DNA from 3 places in the Alteromonas sp. ISO5 genome. Region 2 is predicted to be linked to each of the others. Evidence: predicted binding sites of a transcription regulator. Region 2 holds the regulator's gene; each other region holds the start of a gene.

Region 1 (6,056 bases), 200 kb from region 2:
TATGCTGCCGTTATCCAGCAAATGCGTGACAAACTGGCAACAGTGTCTTCTAAGTAATTAAGTGTGAATAGGTAAACAAGTAATGAGCGCAAAACCAATCGTATTAAGTGGCTGTCAGCCTTCCGGACAGCTTACCCTGGGTAACTATATGGGTGCGCTGAAGCAGTGGGTCTCCATGCAGGAAACTCACGACTGTCTTTATATGATTGTAGATTTGCATGCCATAACGGTGCGTCAGGACCCGGCCAAACTGAAAGAAGCCTGTCTGGACGGCCTGGCACTGTATCTTGCTTGCGGCATCGACCCAACCAAAAGCACATTGTTTATGCAGTCTCATGTGCCTGAGCACGCGCAACTTTCCTGGGTGTTGAACTGCTTTACCCAAATGGGTGAACTAAACCGCATGACCCAGTTCAAGGATAAATCGGCCCGTAATACCAACAATATCAATGTTGGCTTGTATAGCTACCCGGTATTGCAGGCTGCCGATATCCTGCTCTACCAGGCTAATGAGGTGCCGGTAGGTGAAGACCAGAAGCAGCACCTGGAGCTCACCCGCGACATCGCTACCCGATTTAACAACATATACGGCGACACCTTCCGTATCCCGGAGCCCTATATTCCTGAATTCGGTGCCCGCATTATGAGCTTGCAGGAGCCGGATAAGAAAATGTCTAAATCAGACACCAACCCGAATAACTTTATCGGCTTGCTGGAAGATCCGAAAAAAGTCGCCAAGAAAATTAAACGTGCAGTGACTGACTCAGACGAGCAGGCTCGTATTTATTTTGACTGGACTGAAAAGCCAGGGGTGACGAACTTACTCACACTCCTGTCACTGGCTACCGGCAAAACCGTTAATGAGCTGGTACCAGCATACGAAGATAAAATGTACGGTCATTTAAAATCAGACGTAGCCGATGCCGTGGTCGCACTGATTGAACCTCTGCAGGAACGGTATAAAGCCCTGCGCGCCGATCGTGGTTATCTTGATGAAGTGATGCACCAGGGCGCAGAGAAAGCCCAGGTTCGGGCGGCCGCCACCCTAAAGGCCACCTACGATGCGCTGGGTTTTATTGCTAAGCCCTGAAGCAGCCGATTAAACCTTGATACTACTGATCGATAATTACGACTCTTTTAGTCACAACCTGGCAAGATATTTTCAGGAGCTGGGTTGTGCACTGCAGGTAGTGCGTAACGATGCTATTACTGTGGCCGATATCGATCCGGCAAAGGTTCAGGCTATTGTGATTTCCCCAGGCCCCTGCACGCCTAATGAATCAGGTGTCAGCCTGGAGATAATCCGCCATTTTGCCGGTCATATTCCCATCATGGGCGTGTGCCTTGGTCATCAGGCTATCGGCCAGGTTTTTGGTGCCAGGATTACCAATGCCTTACAGGTACGCCATGGCAAACTCTCTGGTGTGAAGCATAACGGCGACAGCTTATTTAACAATATCCCCGAACACTTTGTGGTAACCCGCTACCATTCCCTAATCATTGATCCCGCTACCATCCCAGGATGTCTGCAGGTGGTCGCCTGGAGCGATGACGGTGAAACACCGGAAATCATGGCAATAAAACATCAGCATTTACCCGTCTGGGGCGTTCAGTACCATCCAGAGTCATTACTCACAGAATATGGCCACCAAATTCTGCTAAACTTTCTGTTACTGGCTAAGGTTGTACAATCCGATGCCGATATTAATTGTGTATCAGAATTTAACGGTGAGCTCGTTTCTCTGAACAACGCGGTGTAAGTCATTCTTTTTTTCGACGGTCTGATTACCTTTACAAACACAAACATGTCCTATCCTTAGCATTATAAGACGTTTAAGGTTCAGGTATTACATGGATGGAACGGAATTGACATGGTAGAGCGGTTATTGACCCCTCCAGCTTTTGCTAAACGATTTGATTATTTATTGCTGGCTCCTGAACTGGCCAAAGCAATGGTTGGTCGTCGCGCTCCCGGCGAGGTCAGCTACGCGGAATCAGAGCAAAGCTTTACCCGCCGTCAGTTGCTCAAAGTCGAAAAGGACGCCATCAAAAACAAGCTGGAAACCGCCAAGATACAGGCCAATTATGTGCAACAAATTAACCAGCAGTTGCACTCAGTTATTGATAAGAAGTTACTGCAAACCCTGGCTGATACTCAGGATGTGTGTGAAAACCTGCTGAACTGGTCAGAACATACCACCGACCTGATTGATTTACTGGCCTCGCCGTCGGCAACGATCAGTAAGGTTGAAGCCATCGCTGTCAATATTCCCTGGCTTGTCGATGAGCTGCTCAAACAGGTAAACCAGCCTCAATACCGACGCCGCGACGCCCGTGACGATGTGATAGCAGTCGATACCCTTAAGACAGCTCTGAGTTTCATCGGTATCGACAACGTAAAGCGGGTCATTCCCGCGTTAATTTATAAACAAACTTTGCCCCAGATAAGCGACCCTTTCCCTCAAATTAAACACAAGGTCTGGGAATACAGCCTGATATGTGCAAGAACGGCTCAAACCATTGCCAGCAGTTACAAGGTTAAACCTTTTGAAGCTTATACACTGACTCTCTTCAGCCAGTTAGGTCGCAGTGCCATTATCAAATTGTATTTTCGTTTGTTCGAACAGGTTCATCTGGACTTTTTACGCCATGCACAAAAGGCTAAATTACGTGATTTGCACTCAGCGCTGATTCAACTGGTACCGGATCCGAAACGCTTGCTGCCATTGATTGATGAACACAGCGACAAAGCCGCCCTGCACTTGTTTGAATACATGGTATTTAAGCGCCTCGACTATACCAGTGCCATGCAGCAGGTCTTACAGGACGTACTGCCGGATGATGCCGACCCACTCACACGCGTATTGCAACAATCCCGCTATTACGCCAAGTACCGGATGTTAAAAGACAACAATCTGTTTCTTGAAGATGAAAGTGAAAAGTTCATTGCAGGTTGTGCGATTGCGCCGGATTTACTGCAACAACTGAATACTCAGACGCTCCACCAACTGCCTATTCTGACCGATCTGTGAGCAATCAAAACAGCAGAACACCGCGATAAAGCCAAACACTGCACTAATTCCATCGATTCATAATCATTCAGCCGTAAAGTATGTTTTACAGGCCAAAATCTGACTATAACCAGCATGGCGCAGAATGCGCCGATATTTTTGCCCCGACACCAACATATTCACATATTTGGATAGTTATTCACATTTTATGCAATAAGTGACAGACCCCTTGATTTTACTGCCTTTCAGGAAAGGTAATAGACAAGACAACAGCTTTTTATGGTGGCATACTGGAGCGCTTAAAAACGAATGAAAGCCATAAATTCGCCGGCCTCAAAGTCGCGAACTGATGGCGATAACTAACAGTTAGAGGTGAAAAAATGCAGGTAACCCGCGAAATGTTTGATCAAGTCATGGTTCCTAACTACAACCCGGCCAAAATGGTACCGGTGCGTGGTCTGGGTTCGCGAGTTTGGGATCAGGCAGGTAACGAGTTTATTGATTTCGCCGGCGGTATTGCCGTAAATGCACTGGGGCACTGTCACCCGGAGCTGGTTAATGCCTTAACTGAACAGGGTCAGAAATTATGGCACCTGAGTAACGTTTTCACCAATGAGCCTGCATTGCGACTGGCGAAAAAGCTCACTGACCATACCTTTGCTGAGCGTGTCTATTTCGCTAACTCGGGTGCAGAAGCTAACGAAGCGGCTTTGAAACTGGCCCGTCGTTACGCCCTGGAGCAATTTGGTGAACATAAACAAAAAATCATCGCATTTACGCAGGGCTTCCATGGCCGCACTTTCTTTACGGTTACCGTAGGCGGTCAACCGGCTTACTCTGATGGTTTCGGACCAAAGCCCGGCGCTGTTGAGCATTGTGATTACAACGACCTGGCAGCCTTTGAATCCCTGATTTCAGATGAAACCTGTGCGGTCATGATGGAGCCCCTGCAGGGTGAAGGCGGTATCATTTCCCCCGACCCGGCCTTTGTTAAGGGCGTTCGCGAACTGTGCGACAAGCACAACGCACTGCTGATTTTCGATGAAGTCCAATCAGGTGTAGGTCGTACCGGCCACCTTTACGCCTATATGGGCCTGGACGTGGTGCCGGATATCCTGACAAGCGCCAAGGCCCTTGGCGGCGGTTTCCCGATAGGCGCAATGCTCACCACCACAGCCATTGCCCAACACCTTAAACCAGGCACTCACGGCAGCACGTATGGTGGTAATCCGTTAGCATGCGCCGTGGCCGAGCGCACCTTTGATATTGTTAACGATCCGGTAGTACTTAACGGCGTTAAACAAAAAGAACAGCTGTTCCGTGACACCCTGGAAACCATCAATGCCAAGTACAAAGTGTTTGCCGAAATTCGTGGCAAGGGTCTGCTGTTGGGCTGCGCATTAAACGACGACTTCAAAGGCGAATCACGTAAATTCCTCGAGGCATCAACCGAGCAACAACTGATGTGTCTGGTAGCCGGCGCTAACGTAGTTCGTTTTGCTCCGTCTCTGGTTATTCCGGACGAAGACATCGCCGAGGGTCTGGCTCGTTTTGACCGTGCTATTGAGAGCGTGGTAGCGGCGCGCTAATTAACCGGGAATTGCTCATGTACATTATTCGCCCTATCCGATCGAGTGATTATGACGCCCTGTATGCAGTAGCAGAAGAATCCGGCATCGGCTTCACGTCGCTGCCGGTTAATGAGGGTCTGCTCAAACGCAAAATCGGCAAGTCACTGGACGCGTTCAGCCGCGATGTGTCGGTACCTGGCAATGAGTCGTACCTGTTCGTTATGGAAGATATCGTTACCGGCGAGGTCGTTGGTACAACGGGTATTGAAGCCGCGGTAGGCACTGACGATGCTTTTTATCACTACCACCTGGGTAAGGTGGTGCATGCTTCCCGTGAACTCAATATCCATAACACGGTTGAGATCCTTACATTTTGTAACGACTACACCGGGGTGAGCGAAATCTGCACCCTGTTCTTGCGGGAAAATGCCCGCAATGGCGTGAACGGTCGATTCTTATCCAAAGTACGGTTTTTGTTTATGGAAGAGCACCGCGAGCGTTTCGCAGAAATTGTGATTGCCGAAATGCGCGGTGTCAGCGACGAAAATGGAAGCTCGCCATTCTGGGAATGGCTTGAAGAGCACTTCTTCTCCATGGACTTCCCTACCGCAGATTACATGACCGGCATCGGTAATAAGGTGTTCATTGCCGAGCTGATGCCGAAGTATCCGATATACGTCAATCTGCTCAGCCAGGAAGCCCAGAATGTCATTGGCAAAGTTCACCAAAAGACCGAACCTGCCTTGCGTCTGCTCCAAGAAGAAGGTTTTAGTTGCCGAGGTTATGTAGACATCTTCGACGGTGGCCCTACGGTGGAAGCCCGGCTAAGCCATATCAATACCGCACAGCGTAGTCGCCGTGCGACTGTGCATATCGACGACCAGTCAGCCGCACAGGACGGCGAATTATGCTACATCATTAATACTAAAATCGCCGATTTCAGAGCGGTGGTTGCCGATCTCAGTGTCGATGAACAGACCGGCCGGGCAGTGCTTTCTCACAAAGCCGCAGCGTCGTTAGACGTGGAAGAAGGCGACTCAATTCGGTTCGCGAGTGTCAAACCCCGCAACTGATATCAATACACAATTACAACAGCATCAGGACAGAAATCATGCAACAAGCCATTCATTTTATTAATGGGCAGTGGGTTGCCGGAGAAGGTTCTCCAATTACTTCGGTCGACCCGACCAAAAATCAAACCTTCTGGCGCGGCCAGGCCGCCTCTGCTAAACAGGTAGACAGTGCCCTCAACGCCGCTCGCGAGGCGTTACCTCAATGGTCGGCCAAAACCGTTGAAGAGCGCCTGTCACTGATTAAAACATTTGCCGAATTACTGGGCGAAAACAAACAACAACTGGCAGCACTGATTGCGCAAGAAACCGGTAAGCCACTGTGGGAAACCGCCACCGAAATTGGCGCTATGATTGGCAAAATTGCCATCTCAGAAAAAGCTTACTTTGAGCGTACCGGCACG
Region 2 (6,056 bases):
ATATTAATTCATTAAGTAACTTTGAATTTGCTTAAACGCTGTTTATTCATTGTGGTTATGCGAAGAATATAGCTGGGCTTGTGAGCAGGGCCGAGGGTTCTAATAAATTAGGTAAATAACTGACCGTTCGTTCAGGAAAATATAAAAATAATAAGCGTTGTCAACTTTTTAAGTAGTTCAACCAGAGCGAATTTGTCATATTGCTGAAACAATAATAATGAACAATCTCGGCCCGATTTACGCTGTTTCAGAAAAACGGAACTGTCACCAATAACGGCTATGGTGACCGAACATAAAAATTGCATTTACTGCCGGAAGCAACAGGTTGCTGTTCTATCTCTTGTTAACGGGAGTAATACAAACGCCTTATGAAAATAAATGGGAAACACACTAATGATGACAAAATCGAAGCTTAATCGCGTAGCGATTGCGGTAGCGATGTCTGTTGGTCTGTCCACTGCCGCTATGGCACAACAGACATCTTCAGAAATCACTGGTCGCGTAGTTGGTCCACAGGGCGCACCTGCAGCGGGTACAGTAATTACTGTTAAGCACATTCCGACCGGAAGTATCAAAACAGTAACTGCTAACGCAAATGGTCAGTTCAATCTGTCTGGTCTGCGTGTTGGTGGTCCATACGAAATCGTAATGGATTCTGATACTTTTGAAGACGCGACTATTTCAGATGTTTACCTGTCACTGGACAGCGGCTTAAACCTGAACAACTTCGCACTGGGTGCCCAAGCTGACGTTGAGCGCATCGAAGTAACGGCTTCACAGATTGCTTCTATTGCATTTGGTCAAAAAGGTCCTTCTGCTAATTTTAGTATTGAAGACCTGCAAACTGCGCCCGCAATTAATCGTGATATCAAAGACCTGGTTCGTACTGATCCACGTGTTTATATCGATGAAACCTATTCTGATGGCATCCAATGTGCCGGTGCATCTCCACGTTTTAATAGCTTAACGCTGGATGGTATGCGCTTAAACGATAACTTCGGTCTGAACTCTAACGGTTATCCAACTGAAAACATGCCGTTTTCATACGATGCCATTGAGCAGGTAGCTGTTGAGTTAGCGCCGTTCGATGTTGAGTACGGTGGTTTTACCGCGTGTAACATCAACGCCGTAACCAAGTCTGGTACCAACGAAGTTCACGGTTCTGCATTCTACGACTTTACGTCTGATTCACTCCGTGGCGACTCAATTGAAGGTCGTGATATCGACAATGGTAACTACACTGAAAAACGTTATGGTTTCACTGTTGGTTTACCAATCATCAGTGACAAACTGTTCATATTTGGTGCTTACGAGAAGAAAGAAGGGATCCGTTTGCATGACTATTCGGCTTTGTCTGTAGTCTCTGATGCCCAAGTAGAACAAATTCGTACTATTTCACAAGAAATCTATGGTTATGATCCTGGTGGTTTTAAAGCATCCTCACCAATAGAAGATGAAAAACTGTTGATTAAATTGGACTGGAACATAAACCAGGATCACCGTGCATCTTTTACCTATAACTGGAATGACGGTTTCAACATCTCTGAGTCTGACGGCGGCAGCGATGAGTTAGTATTCGACGGTCACTATTATGAGCGCGGTGCTGAAATCGAAACCTTCACTGGTTCATTGTACTCAGACTGGACTGCAGATTTCTCAACTGAAATTCGTATTGGCCACACCAAGTTAGACAATCGTCAGAACTCGGTAGATGCCGCGACTGGTTTTGGTGAAGTTCAAATCGACACCGGTGAAGCCACAGTTTACTTAGGTCCTGATGACTCGCGTCAGTCGAATCAGCTAAATTGGGAAAACACCACATTTAAAATTGCTGGTACCTACTTGCTCGGCGATCACACCATCACAGCTGGTGTAGAATATGAAGAGTTAGATGCCTTCAACCTGTTCCAGCAGCACTCAATCGGTGAGTACCGATTTAACTCAATTGCTGACTATGAAGCTGGTTTAGCGAATCGTATTTACTATAACGGTTCAGCAGGTACTAACGATCCAAACGACGCAGCGGCAAGTTTTGGTTTCGAAACTACTACGTTTTATATTCAGGATGACTGGTACGTTAACGATGATCTGACCTTACTGCTAGGTGTTCGTTATGACCGTTGGTCTTCTAGCGATACGCCGCGTTACAACTCAGCATTTGAAGATGCATTCGGTTTTGATAACACAGCTAATTTAGATGGTATCGACTTGGTTCAGCCTCGTGTTGGCTTTAACTATGTACTGACTGACGACATGGAACTGCACGGTGGTTTCGGTCTGTATTCTGGTGGCAGCCCGAACGTGTGGGTGTCTAATGCCTACTCCAATGATGGTGTAACCAATGTGGGTTCTCGTGAATACCACATTCCAGGTTTTGTCGCTGGCGAAACCAGTATTTTCGATCTGCCTCGCGTAGGCGGCGGTGATCCTATTTTTGCTCCACCCCAGGCCCAATATGATTATGTAGAGGACTATCCAACCGAAGGTACAGCTAACTACGTTGTTGCGATTGATCCAGACCTTGATATTCCTACTGAGTGGAAATATGCCTTAGGTTTAACCTACCTGGCACCTGGTGATTACCTGGTACAAGCAGACATTCTTTACACTGACAAGAAAGACGCGATTACCTACATAGAACCCGCTCGTGAGCAAGTCGGTACTGGTCCTGACGGTCGTCCGGTATATGTTGGTTCTAACGATACCTTCCTGTTGACTAACATCGAAGGTGATTCAGGTGACGCGACAACTCTGTCATTTGCAGTATCAAAAGAGTATGACTTCGGTCTGGATGTAAGTTTTGCTTATGCTTACAACGACTCGACTGACGCTAACCCAATGACCAGCTCGGTAGCAAGTTCAAACTACTCTAGCTTCGCAACCTACGATCCAAACAATCCTGCGGTAGCAACGTCTAACTACAACATTCCACATCGCTTTACTCTGCGTATTGGTTATGCTCAAGAGTTTATTGATGGATATACTACGCGTATTACCATGTTTGCTCAGGCGAATGAAGGTCGTGGTATGAGTTATACTTATGATAGCGTTCAACGTTTTGATGACGATGGTGACGACTATTATACAAACGCAATTGACAACTATTACGGTGATGACACAGGTGGCTGGCGCCAGTTGATTTACGTACCAACTGTAGATGATCCAAATGTTGTCTATGGTCCTGATTTTGACTTGGATGCCTTTAATGCATTCATCTCATCTGAAGGCTTAGATCGCGGTAAAATCATGGGCCGTAACAGCGTAAATGGTGACTGGTGGACTAAGGTTGACCTGCGTATCAGCCAAGAGCTACCAGCGTTTACCGCTGATCACTCTGCTGAAGCGTTCTTTGTTATTGAGAACTTTACTAACCTGTTAAACGATGACTGGGGCGTACTGAAACAAGGTAACTTCGTGTCTGAGTCAGTAGTTGGTGCAAGTGTTAATGACCAAGGCCAGTACGTGTACGAGACGTTCTCTACTCCACGTCAGCGCGACAGCGTACAAAACAACGCATCGCTTTGGGAAATCCGTGTAGGTGTCAACTACCGCTTCTAAGCTAACCCGTTAGATATTTATTTAAAAAACCCCGCGAAGCGGGGTTTTTTGTTTTTTGAAATTCAGTAGTCTCCAGGAAGACATGTATAAAGCTGAGATTTTCTGATTAATGGACTGCTTTTAGGGCAAAAAATACCGGCGTGCAGCCGGCACCTTCTAAACAGATGTTGGGCAGCAAGCCCTAAACATTATCGAATAAATCCTCTACCCGCTGGCGCAGGTTTTCAATTTTACTGACATCGGCCGGCGCAATAAAAATGGTGTCATCACCGGCAATAGTGCCAAGCACGCCATCTTTTTTACTGAGCGAGTCCAGCAGACGGGCAATGAGCTGTGCGGCTCCCGGACTGGTGCGAATAATTACCATCACATTATTATGCACAATATCCAGCACCAGTTGTTTAAGCGGACTTTTAGCTGTTGGCATGCCCAGTTCCGGCGGCAGGCAGTAAACCATATCGCCGCGTGCATTGCGGGTGCGAACCGCGCCAAACTTACTCAGCATGCGTGAAATTTTACTTTGACTAATATTGTTAAAGCCCTGGCTTTTCAGCCCTTCAACAATTTCTCCCTGGGAGCCGTAACTTTCAGCTTTAAGAATGTCTTTGAATGCCCGGATGAGCTCTTCCTGCTTCTGATTTGCCATTTAGTTCCTGACGTTTATTCGTAATAGTATGTTATTGGCGGCGTGGGTTAAGTTTTAATCGCTAATCGATTCGGCTAACCTGCCGGCTTGGTGTATACTCTATCCCGCGAAAGGTTCAGGGCCGGGATAACTCCCATACCCTAACGGTTTTAAAAACCAGTTATTGTGCCCTAATTTGCATGAAAAAGCAACATTAATGCATAACTATGCACTTATATTGAATATAACCCGATAAATCGCCCATTCACCTGTCCTACGACTAATAGGTGATTGAGTTTAAGGCTGACATCCTTTAATGTGTTCGGCCGTTATTAAACGTGATTCTTTCCATGAGGAGAAATGGTATGAAAGTAGCCGTGTTAGGTGCTGCCGGTGGTATTGGTCAGGCGCTGTCACTGTTGTTAAAAACACAACTGCCAGCAGGTTCTGAGTTAGCTTTGTATGACGTTGCACCTGTTGTTCCTGGTGTAGCGGTAGATTTAAGCCACATCCCCACTGCAGTGAAAGTTACCGGTCACGGTAAAGATGACCTGGCAGAAGCTTTAACGGGTTGTGACGTAGTTTTAATTCCAGCGGGTGTACCTCGTAAGCCTGGTATGGATCGTTCCGACCTGTTCAATATCAACGCGGGTATCGTTAAGAATCTGGTTGAAGGCATTGCTGATAACTGTCCTTCTGCTTGTACTTGTATTATCACAAACCCGGTAAACACCACTGTTGCTATCGCTGCTGAAACACTGAAAGCAAAAGGCGTTTACGATAAGAACAAACTGTTCGGTGTAACCACTCTGGACGTGATCCGTGCAGAAACCTTTGTTGCAGAACTGAAAGATCTGGATCCGGCGAATACTCACGTACCGGTTATCGGTGGTCACTCAGGCACGACTATTCTGCCTCTGCTGTCTCAGGTTGAAGGCGTAGACTTCTCTGATGACGAAGTGGCTTCGCTGACTACTCGTATCCAGAATGCGGGGACTGAAGTGGTTGAAGCTAAAGCCGGCGGCGGTTCTGCTACACTGTCTATGGGCCAGGCGGCTGCACGTTTCTGTCTGTCTCTGGTTGCCGCTATGCAAGGCGACAACGTGGTTGAGTACACCTATGTACAAACTGACGACAGCGATGACGCTGCGTTCTTCTCTCACCCTGTACGTTTAGGTCCAAACGGTGTTGAAGAAATTCTGTCTTACGGCGAACTGAGTGCCTTCGAACAAAAAGCTAAAGAAGATATGCTGGAAGGCCTGCGTGGCGACATCAAACTGGGTGTTGACTTCGTAAACGGGTAAGTAACGTTAAGTTTATATGTCAAAGCCGCTCATTTGAGCGGCTTTTTTGTTGATGGCATAAAAAAAGCCCGGATACCATTATCCGCGCTTTATTTGTTACGTTACCGTGCGGGTGGATTAACCGGTATTACGCATACCGATAGCAATACCACTGATCGCAACCATCATGGCTTTATCCAGCGTGGCATCATGCTCATCGTCATCTAACTGACGTAAGCGCGAAAGCAGCTCAATTTGCAGAAAATGCAGTGGTTCAAGGTACTGAGCGCGAATATTCATTGACTCTTTACCTTGCGGATCCGCTTCCATGATATCGGACTGGCCGTTAATATCCAGTTGTAGCTTGATGGCTTCCTGTAACTCATTGCGTAGTGCTTCACCGAAGTGTTTCAGCTCATCGGGCACCAAGCGAGCGTCGTATTCCGCGCTGATACGCGGATCCGCTTTTTGGAAAACCATATCCAGCATGGACAAACGCGACTGGAAGAACGGCCAGTTTTCGCGCATTTCCTGTAGCTTCTCGTGATGACCTGCCTGACGGACTGCTTCGATAGCTTTCATGCTGCCTA
Region 3 (6,056 bases), 2.3 Mb from region 2:
TCGCACGCTGCTGCCAAAACCACCGCGTTTAATGGTGCGGTTTACGGTTGGTTTCTTCTCGAATACCGAGGAAGGCGCATTATAAGAGCGTTTTCGGATATCGCCATCAAACACATAGCCGTTTGAAGTTACCCAACGGGAGCGGAATGGCGAGTAAGGTGAGAACGAGGTATATAACGGTTGCGAATAGTAGGGCCGCGGTTGCAGCAACTGACTTACCATGTAACCGGCCATAAAGGGCATAAAAAAGCTGCCAGATGACGTTTGTACGTACTGACAGCGGTCATTACCAAATTCGTACTCACAGTCATTTTGTGAGTCGAACTTCGGTGCAGTGCGATTATGTTCCTCAAGCGCAGACTCGTAAGCTGCCAGGCACTGGCCGGTCGCTTCCGGGTTATCCTGCTGGCAATCTTCCGGCGATACGTAAATGTTTGACTGTTCGCGGCTGCCGCCACAGGCGGTTAGCATAATTCCGGCAACACCCACAGCCAACGGTTTTAAAGCAAAGGCTTTGCGCAGCTGATACAGATGAATACTTTTAGAACGTTTTTGTGAATGGCTCATCGCAAAACTCCTAATAAGTCATGCAAGCGGCATTCAGAATACCCACAGCAATCGACATAGCAGCAAGCATAACACCGGCAGAAATTTCATTGTTATTAATGCGCTCGGCAATTTTCGGCATAAAACTAAAGCGCAACAGGGCGAAGGCCAGGCTTTGGGCGATCACGGCAACGACGCCCCAAAGTGTAAAATCAATCAGTCCCAGTGAGTTTGATGCGGCGCTCGCCAGAGCCAGACTGAAGCCAATCATTGCGCCACCAAAGCCAATTGCCGCAGCAACGTTTTTTTCCTGTTTAACCAGTTTCCACTCATCGTGAGGCGTAACCATGGCGTACACCACCTTAAAAATGAACAGGTAAATAATAGAGATCGCAAAATACAGGGCGAAGTTTAAAAGTCCGGCCATTGACTGAGTAATAATTTCCATGCGTTTTCCTTATTGTTAGCCGTTAATGCGAATATCTGAAGGTTGAATGTCAAAACCGGTACTGATCACCAGGCAACGATCGGCGTTGGCGCCGACGATTTTCTCTTCTCCGGCGACCAGTAAAGACTCCGTTCGATCATTGTCAATTTCACGTTCGTAAAGCATCATAAACTGGTCGGTTTCACTGACATCACCGTCTTCTTCCCAGGTTTTCTCTGTAACGGCAACGGGGGGGGATTCGTCACCCACTGCATCCCAGACACGATTAAACCGGTGGCCTTCCAGCTCATAGGTGGGTCGAGAAATATCCTGATTCAGACATTGTTGCCATTGAGACTGGTTGCCGATAGTGGTTGTGGAGTAGAAATACCAGAGCTTTACATCAGTAATGTGATTTTCGCTCATGCCGCCGTCGAGCACTACCTGCAGGAAGGCGTCATCGTCGGTGTAAAAACGCAACAGTGTGCCACCGCTGTCCAGCTCTGCCTGGCCTACAGCCTGTATCAGGTGTTGGCTGGCCGCCCCCTCAATACACAGCTGTGGCGTAAGCAGTTTTAGTTTAAGTGCATCAAGCTCGAAGGAGCCGCCTAAGTATAGGCCCATCACCTCCGGAGCGGCAGGCTTTTTGGGCGAATCAGATGTAAACCATTTTTTAAACATATCACTGCTCCGTGAGTGCATTCCAGTTGATATCGGTAATGCGTGCTTTGGCGATATAATAAAGTTTATCCTGCGGTGAAATGACCGTGTCAAGTGCTGGGTTGAGCGTGACTGCTTGGCCGCGTTCAGCGCCGGCACAACCAATTAACGTAGCATCATACTGGCGTTTAAACGCCATAAATAATGTTTGATAGCTCACCGGCTCAACCGAATGGGGAATGATCAGGGAAAATTGCGCCTGACCATCGTCATCAACGCTTAACAAATCGTGGTGCAGGGCGCTGGAGCCAGGATCGAAAGCGGCTTTAGCGAGCATTTCAACGGCAACACTGGGCGTGCACTCAACCTGTGGGCAATGCATCTGTAGTAGCCGGACCAGGCTTTCATCGTCAAAATAAGCAACCTGATGGGCTGACGGATTTTTTTGGGCGCAATAAAGCGCGGTGGTCATGGTTAAATCGTCTTCCGGATTATCAATAAGAATGGTGGCCGCGGCGCTGATACAGGCTTTGTCCATGTCTTCATCTTTATTAAACGATTCAACCCTGATGAATTCTATCTTTCCGGGCATGGGATTGGTAATGTCAGCTCTGACACAGAGCACGATATCAGGCTTTTCAGTTAAGGACTGACGTTCCTGCAGGAGTAATTTGAGTAGTAATAACGTGCGTTGCTCATTCCAGCCAATGACCAGAATATGGTTGCTAACATCGAGACTGGATAACCCCATAATACCTTTTCTCCATTGATTTCCCACAAAAGCGGCAACCCTACCCACAATCATCGCAAAGATACTTAAACCAAGCGGGATGACATACAAGGCAACAATTAGCTTGCCCGCGGGGGTTTGCGGTGATAAATCACCATAGCCAACCGTTGAACCGGTGACTGCCAGCCAATAGATGAAGTCAACACTTTCGGTCAGTGCCTGTTCGTCAAATGCATAAAGCAATAACCAGGACGACAGTGCGTAAAACAGCGTCGCCAGAACGATGGTGTACCATCGCGATTCGGCAAAATAGTTAAGCATTACACGTCGGATTTTTATCCACATATTGGCGTCACTGACTATCCTTAGTTGTTGAGTTGCCTGCCATCTTCGCAAAAAAATAGCGGTTAGTCCAAGTGCCTGCAAAGAGCAAGACTGAGACTTAACCGCTTGATTTTATTTATTTGCCTAAAATTCGCGCCAGCTCATCATCGGCAGAGCTTTGGCCGCCTTTAATGCCTGCCGCTGCCAGGCGTTTTTCCAACTCATCAGATGATTCAGATGACGCCAGTTCTTCAGCCGCTTCCAACTCCGCGGTGCGCATTTTTTGTTTTTCCTGAATACGCGATAATGACTCAGTGGCTGTCTTCATTTTGCTGTTTGCGCCCATGTGACGCGAAGAAACTGCTACCTGAGCCTTCTGCACGCTTTCAGTCGCTTTCACCATGTCAACCTGTTGTTCCAGGCGACGCAGGTTCGCTTTTGCCTGCTGAATATTTTTAGCTAACTGTTTTTCTGATGCATTGAACTGGTCGAGGTATTGCTGCTCCTGATCGCGTTCCGCTTTCAGTTCGCTAACCTTTTGCGCGCAATCAAGCGCCAGTTCACGGTCGGTGTCGATAGCTTTACGAGCATGAGCTTCATACTCCGCGATCGACTGGTTAAATCCATCGACCTTTTGCTGTGACAATTTACATTTAGCCAGAATTTGTGTGCGGGCATGATCAGACTTGCGCAACTCTTCCTTTGCTTCCCGAATTTCCTGTTCAAGAATTCTGATTGCCTGACTATCTACTACTGACTGGGCCGCTTCGTTGGCTCCACCTTTCACTGCTGTGATCAGTTTTTTCCAAACAGACATAAATTTCTCCTTAAATTACTTCAAATGTGACTCATAAGCGTCAAGGAAGGCGGCCACGTTCTGGAATAACGTGGTCACTTCAATTTGAATACTTTCTGCTTTTGACTGCGCGCTTAACGCACCAAATGCGGTGTAGTATTCCTCTCCATTAACGTTGGAAATGGCCACCGTTGTGAGTGGGAAAAGCATGTGAGTTGACAGAATATCGTGGTCAAGAGCGGCTTTGTCGGCAACCTGCGATGCATTAAACAGTAAACTCTCAACAATGATTTGTTCACCGCTGATTGCCAGCCAGGCATCCAGCCCGTCCTGATTTGCAATCAGTAAACATTCTTTTTCACGGGTGACGACCAGGTCATCCATGTCTTTAAAAAGGGTCTCAAGTTGTTCAAGATCCCATTCCATACTATATCTCCTTACCGAATCAGCTAAATGCCGTTAACTCTAGTCAGATTTACTACACTGTTGCAACGACTTTACGCTAATTAGTGCAACAAAGTGTGACTAAACCGATAGTCTGTGGTGTTCTCATTGCCCGTTCTGAGCGACTTTGTGTTAGTTAATCTTTCAGAACGAGGAAAAGTGTAGACAATTACGGTGGTAGTAGTCAATAATAATTATGTCTATATGTGTAAAAAAGTGTGTCAATGTAAATTATAATTCACAAAAGGGGTTATTTTGAAAGGTCAGAATCAATGGCGTATGGTGGTACAGCGGATTATTCGCTCGGAGATGTCGCTGCGTGGCGTTAAATATCAGGGGTTGAGTGACAAACTGGCAGAAATTGGGGTTTCGCAAACTGCTGATAATCTGCGCAATAAAGTAAATAAAGGGATTTTAGGAGCTGATCTACTGCTGCAAATACTTTATGTATTAAAGGCCAGACCACTGTCAACGGAAATGATGGCAGAAATTATGGCCGCCGGTGAAAACGAATAATCGCTTGAAAAATCGATGAAATTCTTGATGGATGGCAGATAAACAAAACCCAGCCAAAGTGACTGGGTCGAATAAGGAAGATGGGAGAACATCATCGCTTTGGTTAAATAATAGTCTTATTGCGTAAGAATAAAAGAAAAACTGTGTATCGGATGGCATTCATTGGTATAGATACTTATACCTAAAGTTGGTGAGAAAATTGCTAGAGATTTGCAAAAAGTTGCCGGATAATTTCTTTAGCGTCTGCAAGCCGGGTTGATATGTGATGTTTAAGTCGCGCCGCACAGGCCTCAAGTCCCCGTCCCAAACAGTTTGACTTGCTGCCGTGGGCAGTGAAATTGTGCCGATGGCACGGCCTTTTTCGAGGGAATGTGTTACACTCCCGCCAATTTTTGAAAGAAACCCTTTGATATCGCCGGAACGCTCGAACATGTTGGTAGTTCTTGCGATTTAAGAGCGATTTGATACGACATTTGAGCTGCATGAAATTATCAGATTTTAGTTTTACTTTGCCTGAACACTTAATTGCTAAACATCCTACCGCTGAACGCACCGCCAGTCGTCTGTTGCACCTCAATGGTAAGACGGGCGTGGTTGACCATAAACAGTTCCGGGACATGCTTGAACTGATCGAACCAGGGGACCTGCTGGTATTTAATAATACCCGAGTTATTCCTGCGCGCCTGTTGGGTCACAAAGCCTCGGGTGGTAAAGTGGAAGTACTGGTTGAGCGCATTGTGGATGAGCATAACGCTCTGGCTCACGTCCGGGCCAGCAAAGCGCCTAAGTCCGGCACGAAATTAGTGCTGGAAGGGTCGGTTGAAGTTACCGTTACAGGCAGGCAGGAGGCATTGTTTGAGCTTTGTTTTGATGGGGAAAACACGGTCCTTGAACAGCTCGAAGCCCATGGTCATATGCCGTTACCGCCTTACATTGACAGAGCCGATGAAGACAGTGACAAAGAACGCTACCAAACGGTTTATAACCAGGCGCCCGGAGCGGTAGCAGCACCTACCGCAGGACTGCATTTTGATGAGGCCATTTTAACCGCGCTGGCAGAAAAACAGGTAAATCTGGCTTACGTTACCCTACACGTAGGGGCTGGCACTTTTCAGCCGGTTCGGGTCGACAATGTACTTGAACACAAGATGCACAGTGAATATGCCATTGTGCCGCAAGATGTGGTAGACGCCGTCAGAGCAACTAAAGCCGCAGGTAAGCGTGTTATCGCGGTAGGAACCACCTCAGTGCGTTCACTGGAGTCTGCGGCGTTGGATGCCGATACCACCGCACTGATTGAGCCGTTCCTGGCTGACACGAATATCTTTATCTATCCCGGTTTCGAATTTAAGGTGGTGGACGCCATGTTCACTAACTTTCATCTGCCCGAGTCCACGCTGATTATGCTGATTAGTGCTTTTGCCGGGCGCGACAATGTGCTTAAGGCTTATGCCGAAGCTATTGAACAGGAATACCGTTTTTACAGCTATGGCGACAGCATGTTTATTGAAAAAGGCATTAACACATGATCTCTGATGTATTGCTGGTATAATCCGCCCTCAATTGAGTATCGACAAAGGGGACGTGCGAATGGTCCTCTTGATCAGACAGGA

Evidence for each region. Region 2 encodes ArgR, which controls arginine synthesis, uptake and breakdown. Its sites were predicted from a motif close to ANTGAATANNTATTCANT; they were not measured.
Region 1: AC2T0J_RS05170 (aspartate aminotransferase family protein) is a predicted target of ArgR. The motif match lies at 3,198-3,215, and genes of this name have one in related genera.
Region 3: AC2T0J_RS14270 (DUF2170 family protein) is a predicted target of ArgR. The motif match lies at 4,153-4,170, and genes of this name have one in related genera.

Annotation. Positions count from the first base shown of each region.
Region 1 is NZ_CM176572.1:1,136,481-1,142,536, forward strand. It holds gene rpe (ribulose-phosphate 3-epimerase) at 1-57, shown strand, start outside; gene trpS (tryptophan--tRNA ligase) at 83-1,090, shown strand; gene AC2T0J_RS05160 (anthranilate synthase component II) at 1,107-1,760, shown strand; gene AC2T0J_RS05165 (HDOD domain-containing protein) at 1,872-3,032, shown strand; gene AC2T0J_RS05170 (aspartate aminotransferase family protein) at 3,392-4,600, shown strand; gene astA (arginine N-succinyltransferase) at 4,618-5,655, shown strand; gene astD (succinylglutamate-semialdehyde dehydrogenase) at 5,694-6,056, shown strand, end outside.
Region 2 is NZ_CM176572.1:938,991-945,046, reverse strand. It holds gene AC2T0J_RS04255 (TonB-dependent receptor) at 394-3,558, shown strand; gene argR (transcriptional regulator ArgR) at 3,740-4,204, opposite strand; gene mdh (malate dehydrogenase) at 4,549-5,487, shown strand; gene ppc (phosphoenolpyruvate carboxylase) at 5,605-6,056, opposite strand, start outside.
Region 3 is NZ_CM176572.1:3,194,988-3,201,043, forward strand. It holds gene AC2T0J_RS14245 (DUF1190 domain-containing protein) at 1-567, opposite strand, end outside; gene AC2T0J_RS14250 (DUF350 domain-containing protein) at 578-994, opposite strand; gene AC2T0J_RS14255 (YjfK family protein) at 1,010-1,654, opposite strand; gene AC2T0J_RS14260 (potassium channel family protein) at 1,656-2,708, opposite strand; gene AC2T0J_RS14265 (PspA/IM30 family protein) at 2,824-3,504, opposite strand; gene AC2T0J_RS14270 (DUF2170 family protein) at 3,520-3,909, opposite strand; gene AC2T0J_RS14275 (DUF6471 domain-containing protein) at 4,207-4,443, shown strand; gene AC2T0J_RS14280 (hypothetical protein) at 4,603-4,875, opposite strand; gene queA (tRNA preQ1(34) S-adenosylmethionine ribosyltransferase-isomerase QueA) at 4,926-5,972, shown strand.